3 regions of the Paenibacillus sp. PvR133 genome follow, and region 1 is predicted to be linked to each of the others. Evidence: riboswitches for the same ligand, from Rfam matches in the RefSeq annotation. Region 1 holds a riboswitch; each other region holds the start of a gene.

Region 1 (4,855 bases):
TTCGGGGTCAAAAAGGAGCAAATCCAGAATGAATAAAGTATTTCTATTACCTTTATTGCTGGCTATGCTCTTCATGTATCTGATTGACCGCAAAAGTATTAGGGATGCGCCTGCCGTCAATCGCTGGATCTCACGCGTATTGTATGTCATTAGCATTGGTGTCTGGATTTACGGAACATCAACGAAGAGCACTGTTTATGTGGCTACATGGCTGGCCCGTTTTATTGACATGTGGCTCCCCCCTACGTTGTAAATCGTGTAATGGATGCCTGCGGGCAAAAGGAGGATGTACCTGCATGAGACAGTTCACAACCAGACAAATCGTGCTGCTTGGTGTATTGATGGAGGTCGCTATTACCCTTATACATGCTCCGGCGCAGGCAGCAGATTACGCGAATCAACATGCCTACTGGACCTGTGTAATTGCAGCTATCGTGCTATGCTTGCCGATTTGGGCCATGTTGAGACTCAAGCGGCGTTTTCCTGATCAGGACCTGATGCAGGCCATGGTGAGCTTTCACCCTGTGCTAGGACGGATGCTGCTTGCAGTCTACCTTATTTTATTTCTGATCATTTTTGCAAGGGATTTGAGAGTTATCACGGATTTGGTGGAGGTTGTACTTTTGCCGCTGACTCCGATTGTTGTCGTATCTCTTATTTTGCTTTTGACTCTGGCGTTTATGGCCAAAGGCGGAATAAGCACCATCGTGAATATGACCGAGATTTTTGTACCTTTGTTGATTCTGACGCTGCTGACCATGCCGCTTTTTTTCGGGCGTAATATGGATTTTTCGGTACTGAGACCCTATTTACATCCGGAAGTAGATGGAGTGATCAAGGGCAGCTGGCGCATGCTGGGATATATGGCCGATATCATGATGGTTCCCTTTGTGATTTCTGGGAAGAGCTATAATGGGCGTAGTGCGTGGTATGGGCATTTGCTCGGAACCGCATTTCTGACCATGCTGATGTTGCTGTCGGAGTTGGTTATTGGTGTTCCTATCTTGTCCCGGCTATTTTATCCATCCTATGAACTAGTGCGTCAATTGCAGCTAACGGACTTTCTGGATCGGTTCGACTTGTTCGTGGCCGCACTGACCGTACCGACCTTTCTTACGAAGATTGGGGTTGACCTGTACGTTACCAGTTTGGCAGTAAAGCGTATGTTTGCCCATGCATGGGGAAGTCTGATGGTTTGGCCCGTAGGTTTGTTGGGTTACGTCTGTTCGTTTATGCTGTTCTCCAACATCGTGCAAATTTATGATTTCAGCCGGGAGTGGACCGCGGTGATGATCATTTTTTTTGTTATCATGCCCTTGTTGCTATGGATGTTGCTCCGACCCAAATCTAAAGGGAGAGGCGGAGATGATAAGGCATCTAACGGAGAGCGGGATAGCAGTAGTCAGAAAGAAAGCCAGCATGGAGGCAGAACAGGACACGACCACTTATAAGATTACTGTATTTATCGGAAAAGTAATTCTTATTTGTCTTTTACCCCTCTGATTGTATACTTGGTAGAAAGAAATACGACTTCTACAAGGGAGGCAACAGAATGGCACAACGCATGGCAGGTAAGAGAGTCGCTCTTGCTGGTCCCCGTAAAGCAGAAGAAATGGCGCTGCTAGTTGTGAAGATGGGGGGTGAGCCAGTACAGCGCCCGGCCCAGGGCACCGTTTTTTTGGATGATATCGAGCTGCGCAACGCTGTTGTATCGTGGGTGAAGCACCCTCCGGACTGGTACATCTTCACGACAGGTATGGGGCTGGATGCCCTGTTTGATATGGCAGAGGATATGGGCGTGGCCGAACAGATCATGGAGTTGCTGCAATCTTCCAACATTGCAGCGCGGGGCTACAAGACGGTCAATGGACTCAAAAAGCGTGGCTTTACGCCAGCAGTACGAGACGAGGACGGAAGTTTGATCGGATTGACAGGAGCTTTCGCCCCATACGATCTGAAGGGGAAGGAAGTATTGTTGCAACTGCATGGCGATCCAGCTCCACGGTTGGTAAAGTGGCTGGACGAGCAGGGGGCAGTGACCCGCCAGGTACTTCCTTATAAGCATATCCCACCTGAGGAAGCAAAATTGCAGACGTTACTGGAGGATGTTATCCATCGTAATGTTGATGCTGTTACGTTCACAAGTGGTCCGCAAATCCGATTTTTGGCCCAATATGCCAGAGAGCAAAATCGAATCGAGGATTTACTGGAAGCTTTTCGTGAGGATGTGATTGCTGTATCCGTAGGGAAGGTGACTGCACAGTCCATAGTGGAAGAAGGGATTGACCGAGTCGTGTTTCCAACCGAAGAGCGCATGGGCGCGATGATGGTGGAGTTGGGTAAATATTTTGAACATAACGATTCGGTGCATGGCTGTGGTCTGAAGATCGTGAATGGTCATTGAAATGAGATAGAAATTATAAATGCAGTATGCTAAAAAATGAACTTATATTTTGGGATACAGAGTAAAATAAAGATAAGGGCCTACGAGGTCTTTATCTTTTTTTGTTGGACATGCATCGACAAAAATTTTTGTTATAGCGAAAATGTTTATCTAATATAATGAATAAGTTTCGATGCATGATACTTAGGACAGGAGCTGAGACGTTAATGAATTCTATTTGCGTATTTGCCGGGTCCAGACCTGGACATTCATCGGTATATGTTGAGGCTGCAGGCAAGCTGGGGGAAGCCATGGCTCGCCATCATATCCGTCTGATCTATGGTGGATCTAGCAGGGGGCTGATGGGAGAGGTGGCGGATGGAATGCTGGCGGGTGACGGTCAGGTCACTGGCATTATGCCCACCCTGTTATTTGATGCAGAGATCATTCATCGGGGAGTTACCGAATTTATTGAGGTAGCAAGCATGCATGAGCGTAAAGCGGCAATGAGCGAGATGGCCGATGCGTTTATCGCTCTTCCGGGTGGCTTGGGAACCTTCGAGGAGCTATTCGAGGTATTGTGCTGGGCGCAAATCGGGATTCATCGCAAGCCCATTGGGCTGTTGAATGTGAATGGATATTTTGACCCGTTAGTAGAAATGGTGCGTCATAGCGTGCAAGAAGGGTTTACCGGGGCCGAGCACCCAGCGTTATTAAGTATCTCTGCGGACCCGGACGAATTGCTACATATGTTAAAAAATAAAGCAGAGAACTTGAAATAAAGCGTTTTTCGTGCTTGCACAACTGATTGAGGCAAGGTTATGATAAGACCCATAATCAAATAGCGGACAGACAAGGTGCCTTTGCGATTGAGCAAAGGGTAACAGGGAATCGGGTGCAAATCCCGAGCGGTCCCGCCACTGTAAGGAAGAGGATTTTTTAAAATGGTCACTCGTGAAAAACGGGGAAGACGAAAGAATCCGTTGATGCCAAGCCAGGAGACCTACCTTGATCTGTATGCACCGTTAACCTTCGCGGAGAGGATGGGTGTACGAAATCAGGAAATCAGGCACACGTTGCTTTTTCCATGTTGGCTAGAGGTTTGCGTGGATATGAACGTGCAGCAGCGTTTGAAACGTAAACAGTCAGATGGAAAACAACGGCAGGCTGGAGGAAGACAAATAGTGTCTTCTTACGCTGTTTGTTCGTCTGATGAGAGATGCGTACATAGAAACCCCATCCGGGCAGGATGGGGTTTTTTGAGTTACACGATGTGCATAAATCATTGAAATAGATAGCATAGCTGCCCTGAAAAGGATGAATAGGAGGAGCACGATGAGCCCATTAGGAAAATTGCTGGTGATTGGATTTGGACCAGGAGATATGGAACATATCACAAAACGGGCGCTGGATGCGCTGGCCGAAAGTGAGGTCATTATCGGCTACAATACCTACGTTGATTTGATCCGTCCGTTGTTGAACGGACAGGAGATTGTACGCACAGGAATGACAGAGGAAGTGAGCCGTGCGCAGGAGGCGGTTCGCCAAGCAGAGATGGGCAAGAAGGTAGCTGTCATTTCCAGTGGAGATGCGGGAGTCTATGGTATGGCAGGGCTGGTGTATGAGGTACTGATGCAAAAAGGCTGGCGACGCGAGGACGGGGTTGAGGTAGAAGTCGTACCGGGGATCTCGGCTATTCAGTCCTGTGCATCACTGTTGGGGGCGCCAGTTATGCATGATGCGTGCACGATCAGTCTGAGTGATCATCTGACCCCATGGGAAACGATTGTGAAGCGCGTAGAAGCAGCTGCTTCGGCCGATTTTGTAATTGCATTATACAACCCGCGCAGTGGTCGGCGTACCCGCCAGATTGTGGAGACGCAGTCCATTTTGCTGCGTTACCGCGATCCGCAAACTCCAGTCGGGTTGGTGAAAAGTGCTTATCGTGAACGTCAGCAAGTTATTGTAACGACGCTGGAAGATATGCTGAACCATGACATTGGGATGCTGACGACTGTAATCATCGGCAATTCCTCGACGACGGTGTATGACGGCTTGATCGTGACTCCGCGCGGATATCAGCGCAAATACACATTAGATGCGACCGAGCAGGCACTCAAGCCGCATCAGCGTCTCCGCACGGAAGCGGAGCCGTGGTCGCTGGGAGCACAAGAGGATACACTGCAAGCAGGCGCAGCCCCGACTACGCCCGCTGGACCCTCCGCGAGCGGCGCTGCGGTTGCGACGCAGGCAACGACTGCTGTGCAAACCGGCGCAGCCCCGGCATCGCTGGCAGCAGAGGCACTAAGCCGTCTCGCTGTCGGCGGCAAGCTGCCTGGCGAAGCCAACGCTCGCTGGAGCGGGCAAGTGCCTACCGCCGAGAGCACCGCCGGAACGTTAGCGGTGGCCGGAGCGGGGGCTACGGCTGGAATGGCGACAGGCGGCTTTGGCAAGCCTGCGCTGTTTGAGGTG
Region 2 (4,855 bases), 230 kb from region 1:
AAAAAACAGGATATGCATACGTGAAAAGCCTCGAGCCTTCGCTGCTTTCACAAAATTCCGGTCACCCAGCTCCAGCATTTGAGCGCGCAGTACACGGGCTTGCACCGCTCCCAAACCTGCGCCAAGAGTCAGCGCTGGGAGCACTAGATGTGTCCAGTCCTCCCTTCCCATGGATGGGAGCCAGCCCAAGCGAACGGAGAATAGATAGATCAACAGAAAACCAAGCCAAAAAGAGGGAATCGACGATCCCAGCAGGGCAAACAGCCTGCCCAGACGATCCAGTGGGCCGCTGATTTTTAGCGAGGCAGCCAGTCCCAGCCCCAGCGTAAGCACCGTCATGACGGCAAAGCCCGCAGCAGCTAGCTCCACAGTAGCAGGCAGTCTGTTCCATAGTTCGGCTAGCACGGATTCCTTGGATACATACGAGGTGCCCCAATGCCCCGTGAACACATCTCGCAGCCAGTTCACATATTGAATATGAAGCGGCTCGTTTAAGCCCAGTTCCTGCCGTAGCGTCGTCAACGCCTCCTCAGAGGCAGGGACATTATGCGCGGTGAGCAAAATAGTAGCAGGGTCACCAGGAGCGAGCCGCATCAGTACAAAAGTCAGCGTGGATACAACGAATACAATGATGAGCAGCTGCGCCACACGTTCCAGTATAAAACGAATCATAGGATACGCAGCTCGTTATTCCGTAATATCAGATTGCGCTGTAATGTAGTAATACTCGATCGGATGGGGTGTAAAACCCTCCACCCCTTTTTTCACACCAAACACATTATCAGGATGCACAATGAACGACTGTGGCAAATCCGCATTGATGATATCCAGCGCCTGTAGTGTCACAGCATTACGCTGCGCTGTATCCTTCGCCAGCTTCAAGCTGTTAAGAATACTCTCTAGCGGCTTGGAACTATACCGGCTTACATTGGCTTCGCTTTTCGAAGAATAAAACATGTCCATAAAATATTGCGGCTCTCCTGTATGAGCAGTAAGCATACTGTACATAGCAAAATCCCAATCGTTTTTGGTCAACGCCTCGTCGATATTTTCCACCTTGCGAATCTTGACCTGGATTCCCTCTTTCAGCAATTGGCTTTGGATGACCTCAGCCATAACGGAGAGCTCTGGACGCTGAGGGAAAGTCAGCAGTGTAACCTCGAACGGCTTGCCTTGCTTAGTCCATGTCCCTTGGGCGTCTTTCTGCCAGCCATCCTTCGTCAACAGCTGCTCTGCCGTTCCGTTCAGCGCTTTACGCTCAACTTTACCGAAGGGAAGAATGCTCGGGAACGGACTGCTTGCTTCCGTACCGAAGCCCCTCATGACGGCGCTCACAATCGATGTGCGCGGAATCAGGCTGTCCACCACCTTACGGTTCGCCGCATCCTTGAATACTGGCGATTCCATATTGTACACGATCATATGGGTGCGCAAGGAGGGAGCCGACAGCACTTGTAACTTGTCATTCTTTTTCAGTACCTCTGCATTATCAACCGGAATATCCGTCGCCACGTCCACCTCGCCGGATTGCAGCGCCATCAGGCGCGAATTCCCATCCGTAATGAACTTCATCGTCGCTTCAGCCAGTCGTGCCTTCTCGCCCCAATATCCGTCATAACGCTCTACGACCAAGGATTGGTCCTTGTTGAATGCTTTGATTTTAAAGGCGCCTGTCATCGCTGGGTAACTCTGCTCATCTTTCATCGATGCCACATCCAGTACAATCGTCGATGGATCAGCTAGATTGGACACCAGCGCCGCGTTCGGCTGGTTTGTCGTGATTTTCAAGGCCAGCGGGCCGCTTACATCAATTGACTTCACATTCAGTAAATCCTTTGCCAGATGGCTTTTCTCGATAGAGCGCAGCAAAGACGCTTTTACACCTGCTGCATCCATACTCTTTCCATCATGAAAAGTGACTTTATCCTGCAAGCTGAACGTCCAAACTGTAGGACTATCCTGCTTCCACTCCTTTGCCAGCCAAGCCACAGGCTCCAGCTTTTCATTCAAACGTACCAGTGTCTCACCTGCACCGGATCGCATCACATCCCAGCTATTATCTCCGTGCGGGTCAACGCCTGACGGTTTCCATGTATACGCCATTATCAGCTTTTTACCTGTCGCTGTTTGTTGTGCTGACGCGTTTTCACCTTTGCCGGAGCTATCCGACGTCTTATTGCTGGCACATCCCGAAAGAGCCATAACTGCCAGCAACAGCATCACCCCTGTACATATCAACCATGAACGCCTACTACGATTGCTAATCATTCAAAGAATCCCCCTCTATCTTGTAAAATCATATAAACCTAACGCAAAACGCGAAAAAAGCATTCCGGACCACTTGATCAGCAGTCAGAAATGCTTTCATTATAAAATGTCAAAACTCACCTCGAAGCCAACTCCAAAAACATAGAAGGGATCAGATCGGTTTCAGACATTCCGTATGCAGCACGCCTAACCACCTCCCCAGCATCCCGTGGGTCTGACAGTGATGTCAAAACAGGCAGGTCTCCTGACTCCAGGCGCATCTTTCAGGCCTTCCCGGTTCTTCACAGTTCCAGTGGCTGTTCTGAAAGCTCCAGCAGTATCCTGCTGATGCCTGTATACAGTGGCGGGTCCGTGTCGGAATCTACCGAACTTCCCTTTTAAGTGAACACGCTCAACAACTATCCACATGGTCTCAACAAAACCCCGTACATAGAGTCGTCCGGCTCACACCTGTTTTCTTCCTTTATTTCTTTCCATTACGATCTTATTTTGTTGTCACAGGCTTGTCAATAAATGCTGCACAATAGTTTAAATTTGAACGATAAGAAAGAAACAAGACATAACCTTCAATTGCGTGCACGCAATTGAAGTGTTAAAATTAGGTATAGAAATAACCACCGTGTCCGTATACTAAAAAGAGCCTTCGCCGCGCCAACGGCAAAGACTCTTAGGACTTGAAAGGCTGTGGATCACCCACGGCGCGCTGCATAACTAATGGTTAATGCAAACGAAACCCACCGTTAGGGGCCAACCTAATTACGCGGTGGGTTTTCGCTTGTTCCGAAATTTCCGACGTAGCCAGCGATAAAGTTTACGAATGCTAAACACCAGGCTTAGTAACGTAACCATCCAACGCAACACATCGTAGCACGATACAAGTGTGACCATCGGCTTCACCCCCTTTCGGGAAGCTGCACCGTGGTCCGAAAACATCCACCACTATTCAAAATCCATAATTTAGATTATATCATGCCTCTTCCTACCACTCTAGCAAATTCTTCTAGCGTATAAACTGGAAAACACACCAAATTAGAGCTACCCATTTCATCCCGCAGCTTCATCTATATGTCCCCAGACGGCAAGGGTTTATTTATCCCTAATCATCAAACCTTCTGTGGAACCTCCTGAACCGTCACGCTTTTGACCGATTCGCCCTGTTTTCTTGTCAAAACGATGTTCAAGACAATCGCTGTAATCGAGCCCGAAACGATACCATTTTGCAACAGCATTTTAGCAAAGCTCGGCAGCTGGTCGAACATTTGCGGCAGAACGGCAGAGCCTAGGCCCACGGCAATGCTGCATGCTGCGATCAGCAGATTGCTTTCCTTCCGCAGATCCACTTCTGACAGAATAGACATGCCTGATGCAGCGACCGAGCCGAACATGACGATCATCGCTCCGCCCAGCACAGCATTAGGAATCACAGTCGTTAAGGCAGCCAGCTTAGGAAGCAAACCAAGAACAACCATGATACCGCCCGCAGCAAAAATAACGTTGCGCGATTTGACGCGTGTGAGTGAAATCAGACCCACATTTTGCGAGAAAGCTGTATAAGGAAACGCGTTAAAAATACCCCCAAGCATAATCGCAAGTCCTTCGGAACGCAGACCATTGACGATCTGCTTCTGCTCCACCTTCTGATCAATTGCTTTGCCTACTGCCAAATAAACGCCTGTAGACTCAACCATACTGACAATATTGACGATAATCATCGTACAAACTGCCATAATGCTAAACTCTGGCTTACCAAAATAAAACGGCTGTGCAACACTCACCCATGAGGCCTCCGCCACAGGAGCAAAATGCACCATTCCCATGCCATAAGCAACCACTGTGCCCGCGAACAACCCAATAAGCACGGAGATCGAGCGCAAAAAGCCTTTTGCCAACCGATTCACAAGCAGAATAACCAGTAGTGTGACTAACGCCAACAGCAAATTACGTGGCTGTCCAAAATCCGCGCTGCCCTGACCCCCTGCTACATTGTTCATCGCCACCGGAATAAGGGATAGACCGATAATCGTAACCACCGAACCCGTAACCACCGTCGGGAAAAAGCGTAGCAGCTTGCCATACAACGGTGCCGCTAACACCACGAATATACCAGACAAAATAATGGCACCATACGCTGTCGCTAAATTTGAGGTCGAAGCAATCGCGATGATGGGCCCTACTGCCGTAAACGTACAACCTAAAATGACAGGCAATCTACTACCGAAAAAGCGTGTGCCCATAATCTGTAATAACGTAGCAATCCCACAAGTGAACAGATCGGCAGCCACCAAATAAGCCATCTGGGCTGGCGTCAGGTGCAATGCTCCCCCTACAATTAGAGGTACAGCAATTGCTCCAGCGTACATCGCCATGACATGCTGGAAGCCCAGCGCGAATAACTTTTGTTTACTTAACATCCCACATTCTCCTTAACGGGAGGAACCACCACGCCAGCTTCCTCTATAAAATGAACCTCGCCCGGTGCCATAGAAGCGATACGCGCAAGTGAACGTACGGCAATGCCTCTTTGCTCCAACAGTCCACGGCCTTCCTGGAAGCTCTTCTCAATCACACAGCCAACCCCGGCCAGCTC
Region 3 (4,855 bases), 2.0 Mb from region 1:
CAGAGCAGTAGCGTCAGTAACAGCAGGACAAGACCTGTTCCTCCAAAGCCGATCAGTTTACGGTTCATTTGAAAATTTCAGGATACACGCCCTTGGCCACTTCCTTGAGACCTTCCGTTACGCGTGGACCCGGACGACTAATCAAATTATCATCCACGGCAAATACCCGGTTGTGGCGAACAGCCGATATTTGATCCCATCCACTGCGAGCTTTAATGATTTCGCCGAGCGTTTGACCAGTTTTGTCGTCCTTGACACTTTTGCTGTACAAAATCACGTCAGGGTTCGCAGCAATAATATTTTCCTCACTAATTTGGTACCACCCCTTCTGCGTGGCACCTACATTTTCGCCGCCCGCTAACGTGATCAGCTCGTCCATAAACTCGCCTTTACCAACTGTCCAGCCTGGTGAAAACTCGACGTATACCCGCAGCTTCTGCCCTTTACCGATATTTTTAATTCCTTCTTTCACTTCAGCTACATCTGCTCTCATCTTGTCAGTCACCGCTCTCGCTTCTTTCTGATGATCGGTGATTTTCCCATACAATTCGATGTTAGCCATGACATCTTCAACTGTCTTCGGTTCCGTTTTAAAAATCATAATTCCCATATCGCGCAGCTTGGTCGTAGCCTGTTCACTAAGTGATATCCCTGCAAAAACGACTTCCGGGTTAGCAGCAATGATCGCCTCTTCGTTCGGTTTCATAATACCGCCCACTTTAGGCTTTTTCGTAGCTGCTTCTGGGTAATCAGAGTAGTCGGAGACACCGACAATTTCCTTATCCAGCCCGATGGCGAACAGCGCCTCGGTTTCTGCCGGGGAGACGGAAACGATTTTATCCGGCGCTTTTTTGAATGTAAATTCCTGTCCTGTTGCATCCTTAACTGTGAGTGGGTAAACTGTTTTGCCCGGAGGCTCTTGTGCGGTTACGGTCTGTCCCGGCTGCTGTGAAGAAGTCTGGTTCTCTTTATTTTCAGCATTTTTCCCATTAGCTCCACATGCACTCAGCACAACTGCCAAAATCAGAACCAATAGACCTGTTGTCCAAACCTTTATTTTTTTTCCTGCCATGATTTGCACCCCTTCATAAAAAAATCGTTAAGAGCGTTACTTGAACATCATCAGATATCTTCTAAATCCAGCCTTCTTTTCCTATCAAAAAAACCCCGCATCCTCATATCAGGACACAGGGGTCACGTTAGCGCAGATCGTGCGCAGGCGGCAGCTTCTTTCCGCATGGACAGTCACTGCGAACACGTCATCCTTTCCTCGAAGGATTATGGTGACAGGCGGACGGGCAGGTATCCTGACTTATGGTAAAATGCATGTCCTGAAATTCTTTCATATGCTTAGTAGCACATAAAGCAGGACTAACGGGCATGTTTCCATTTACAGTGGCGGGACCGCGCCGGACTCACACCGACTTCCCTTTTAACAGCGCAGGCAAGGGAAACCATAGTTTCATCACGCTGCGCCGACCTCGTCTGCTGGATATTTGATGTAGTGGTAGTCAAGCCGTTCTTTTACTTGATGATTATAGGTTAAAAAGAGGCGGCTTACAACCCAAACAGCCTCTTTATCCGCTGGTGTCTAACCTAATGAGGAAGCATTTCTGCTATGTAATTGTGCCGTCCTGCCAGCCTCAATTGAATCCTAAATGCTTCTCCCGGCTTCGGATTCAAACTCCAAAAATCATGGCCCGGTATCAGCATGCAAGCTAACTGACGAATTACGCCACCATGCGTAACGACCAAAACAGAGGGTGGCGCAGCAGTCAAATCCATGGGTTGAACTTCCATAGCAACACGCCATTCATACAGAGAGTCAAGAAATTTCCGTAGACGATTCACTAAATCTGCCCAAGACTCTCCTCCAGGAGGGGTTATCCGTTGCGGCTCATCAATCCAAGCGCGATACAACGACACATCCTTGAGCATGTCATACGTTTTTCCATCCCACTCACCAAAATGAAGCTCTCGCAGACGTGGTTCCATCATAGGAGACATAGTAGATAGGGAACCTCCAGACGTCAATTCTGATTCCGGCACAATGATCTGCAAGGTCTGGCGACATCGCATTAAATCGCTGCAATAGATTCGAGCAAAGGACTGCCCTTGCAATTTTTCTTGCAAAGGCTTTAATTCCTGCTCTGCTCCCGGTAGCAAACCTAAGTCGGAGTGTCCTAGATATCGACGTTCCTTGTTCCATAAGGTTGTGCCGTGACGAACTAACACGAGTTCCATGTCCCAATGCAGATCTTCTTTAGCATCATACGGCACCTTATCCTCCTGTGAGTTCGGACTTTGTGCGTATTCTACTGTCCTTTTTGCTGCTATATCTTGTTTCAAGATCATGTCACTTCCTGCTCGATCATTATTCAGTGTGTCACTCCTCACCGCACCCATCCCAAGGCAAAACAACCTGCGGCTCCTAACAAACACAATCCTACAAACATACTGGACACGGCGAACATCAGCTGGATCGTATGCCGTATATCTTTCGACTCTAGCGGTCGTATCCAATCGCCCATGTATGCACGAAAGGAGCGCACGCCATGATACACATTATAGCCTCCAAGACGAATCCCCAGTGCACCGGCAACAGCCGATTCCGGGAAGCCACTGTTCGGGCTTGGGTGCAGACGAGCGTCTCGCTTGACTGTGCGCCAGCTTCTTGCAGCATCTCGCTTGTACATCCACGCCGCTACCACAAGCATTGCCGCTGTCAGGCGTGCCGGAATGTAGTTAGCGACATCATCCAGACGTGCTGAAGCCCAGCCTAAATGCAGATACTTTTCATTTTTGTAGCCAACCATGGAATCGAGCGTATTCACAGCACGATAAGCCAGCGCCAAGGGTGCTCCCCCGATCAAGGCATAAAAAAGCGGGGAAATAATCGCGTCCACGATATTTTCAGCGACCGTTTCGACGGTACCGCGTACAATCTCAGGCTCATCAAGCTGTTGCGTATCCCGCCCAACTATCATGCCCAGCTCCCGCCGTGCCGCAGCCAGGTCATCCGCCTGCAACGCTCGGTATACTGCCATTCCTGCGTCCTTTAGTCCTTTGGAAGCAATCGTGGTCGCAATCAGCACCATTTCTACGCCGACAGACAACCACGGATGAATCCAGGCAAGCAAGTGCAATAGCGCCCAGGCGAGCGTAAAGGAGCCTCCCGCCACAATGAGTGGAAGCAGTATACCCGCACGTTTCAACCCCCGGTCACTTCGGGCCTGGCGGCGAATCGCTTTTTCCAATGCTGAAATGGCATGTCCCATACCGATGACTGGATGTGGCAACCACCTCGGGTCACCGATCAGCCTGTCCAAAAGATAGGCTGCCAGGATAATCAAGCTAACTGTCACGCCGCTGCTCCTCCTCCAGCACTTCACCCAATACAGACAGCAGCCTGGCGTTGGCTTCTGCATCCTTGACCGCAATTCGAAAATGGCTCGTCGTCAGTCCCGGATACATAGCACAGCTACGTATAAGAATTCCGCGTTGTCCAAGCGCCTGCTGAATCGCCGATGCGCTCCACGTACCCGGCGCCCTTGCCAGCACGTAATTGGCTTCGCCGGGAACAACACCGCAGCCCCATTCCGCCAAGGCGGTCAACAGGCGGTTGCGCTCCGTAGCAATCAGCTCCTGTGTTTGGTGCTCATATGCTTGCCCACTTCTCAAACACGCCTCCCCAGCCAGCAACGCCAATCCATTCACACTCCAGGTCACCTGTTTGGCCGTCATTCGCCGGATATAATCTGGATGAGCAATCGCATAGCCCAATCGCAAGCCAGGAATGGCATAAAATTTGGTCATTGACCGGATCAAAATCACATGAGGATAACGATCCAGCACAGGCAGTAGTGAGATTCGCCGTTCCAGCGGGATAAAATCAATGAATGCTTCATCCACCACCAGCACGGTACCCGTTTTGCCAGCCGCTTCTGCCAGTTCGCACAGCTCCTGCTTACCATATTGCACACCGTTTGGATTATTCGGCTGCCCAAGAAACAAAACATCTACCTGCTCCATGAGCTGAAGGATGTCCTCCACGTCCGCCTTCCATTGAAGCGAGGCCTTCCCGTACACCCGGTTGACCTCAGCTCCGAATTTGCCAGCCAGCTCCGCATATTCTGAAAAACACGGCTCCACTGTACCCACACGCTTAGGAGCCAGTCCCAATAGCAGGAGCGCCATACTTTCAGCCGCTCCGTTTCCGATACTTAACGACTCCGGTGGAACATGTAGTCGCCGTGCGAGCATATTTTTAAAATTCCGATGCCCAGGATCTGGATAGCGAATCACAGTGTCAAATGAGTGTTGCAGCGCCTCAAGCACCTCCGGTGGTGGACCAAGCGGATTAATATTTGCACTAAAATCTACAAAATCCGCAGCAGCTCCGCCGAATGTCGCTGCAGCTGTTTCCCTGTCCCCGCCATGACCGTAAACCTCTATCATTACCTCTCATCCTTTCCGGCCGTTTCCAATCATTTAGCTCCATTATGAGGCTGCTTTTTGCGTCCCGTCAATGCAAATGAGCTTTTGTGTACATGGCTCACTTGGGTTACAATAGAAGGAGGCACACATAAAATTACACAGTTTGTATATACGGAGGAATGGACATGCTGTTCATCGACAACCAGGGCATACACGATCCAGCCATTAATCTTGCCATTGAGGAGTACGCGCTCAAGCATCTTCCGCTGGACGACAGCTATCTGCTGTTTTACATTAATCAGCCTTCTATTATTATAGGCAAGCATCAAAATACCATTGAAGAAATCAATGCCGAGTTTGTCAGAGATAACAATATTCAAGTCGTTCGTCGCCTGTCCGGCGGCGGTGCTGTATATCA

Evidence for each region. A riboswitch is a leader RNA that binds a small molecule or an ion and turns the genes downstream of it on or off. The one in region 1 is predicted to bind cobalamin.
Region 2: another riboswitch for cobalamin. It lies ahead of JOE49_RS04930 (ABC transporter substrate-binding protein); the one in region 1 lies ahead of cobJ (precorrin-3B C(17)-methyltransferase).
Region 3: another riboswitch for cobalamin. It lies ahead of JOE49_RS12510 (ABC transporter substrate-binding protein); the one in region 1 lies ahead of cobJ (precorrin-3B C(17)-methyltransferase).

The regions. Positions count from the first base shown of each region.
Region 1 is NZ_JAFIBS010000001.1:885,162-890,016, reverse strand. It holds gene JOE49_RS03920 (Ger(x)C family spore germination protein) at 1-36, shown strand, start outside; gene JOE49_RS03915 (hypothetical protein) at 29-253, shown strand; gene JOE49_RS03910 (GerAB/ArcD/ProY family transporter) at 297-1,451, shown strand; gene JOE49_RS03905 (uroporphyrinogen-III synthase) at 1,553-2,404, shown strand; gene JOE49_RS03900 (LOG family protein) at 2,611-3,165, shown strand; cobalamin riboswitch at 3,223-3,408, shown strand; gene cobJ (precorrin-3B C(17)-methyltransferase) at 3,719-4,855, shown strand, end outside.
Region 2 is NZ_JAFIBS010000001.1:1,118,021-1,122,875, forward strand. It holds gene nikB (nickel ABC transporter permease) at 1-672, opposite strand, end outside; gene JOE49_RS04930 (ABC transporter substrate-binding protein) at 688-2,268, opposite strand; cobalamin riboswitch at 2,486-2,689, opposite strand; gene JOE49_RS04935 (nucleobase:cation symporter-2 family protein) at 3,372-4,679, opposite strand; gene JOE49_RS04940 (xanthine phosphoribosyltransferase) at 4,673-4,855, opposite strand, start outside.
Region 3 is NZ_JAFIBS010000001.1:2,846,809-2,851,663, reverse strand. It holds gene JOE49_RS12515 (FecCD family ABC transporter permease) at 1-68, opposite strand, end outside; gene JOE49_RS12510 (ABC transporter substrate-binding protein) at 65-1,072, opposite strand; cobalamin riboswitch at 1,281-1,474, opposite strand; gene JOE49_RS12505 (histidine phosphatase family protein) at 1,597-2,355, opposite strand; gene cbiB (adenosylcobinamide-phosphate synthase CbiB) at 2,394-3,365, opposite strand; gene cobD (threonine-phosphate decarboxylase CobD) at 3,355-4,458, opposite strand; gene lplA (lipoate--protein ligase) at 4,623-4,855, shown strand, end outside.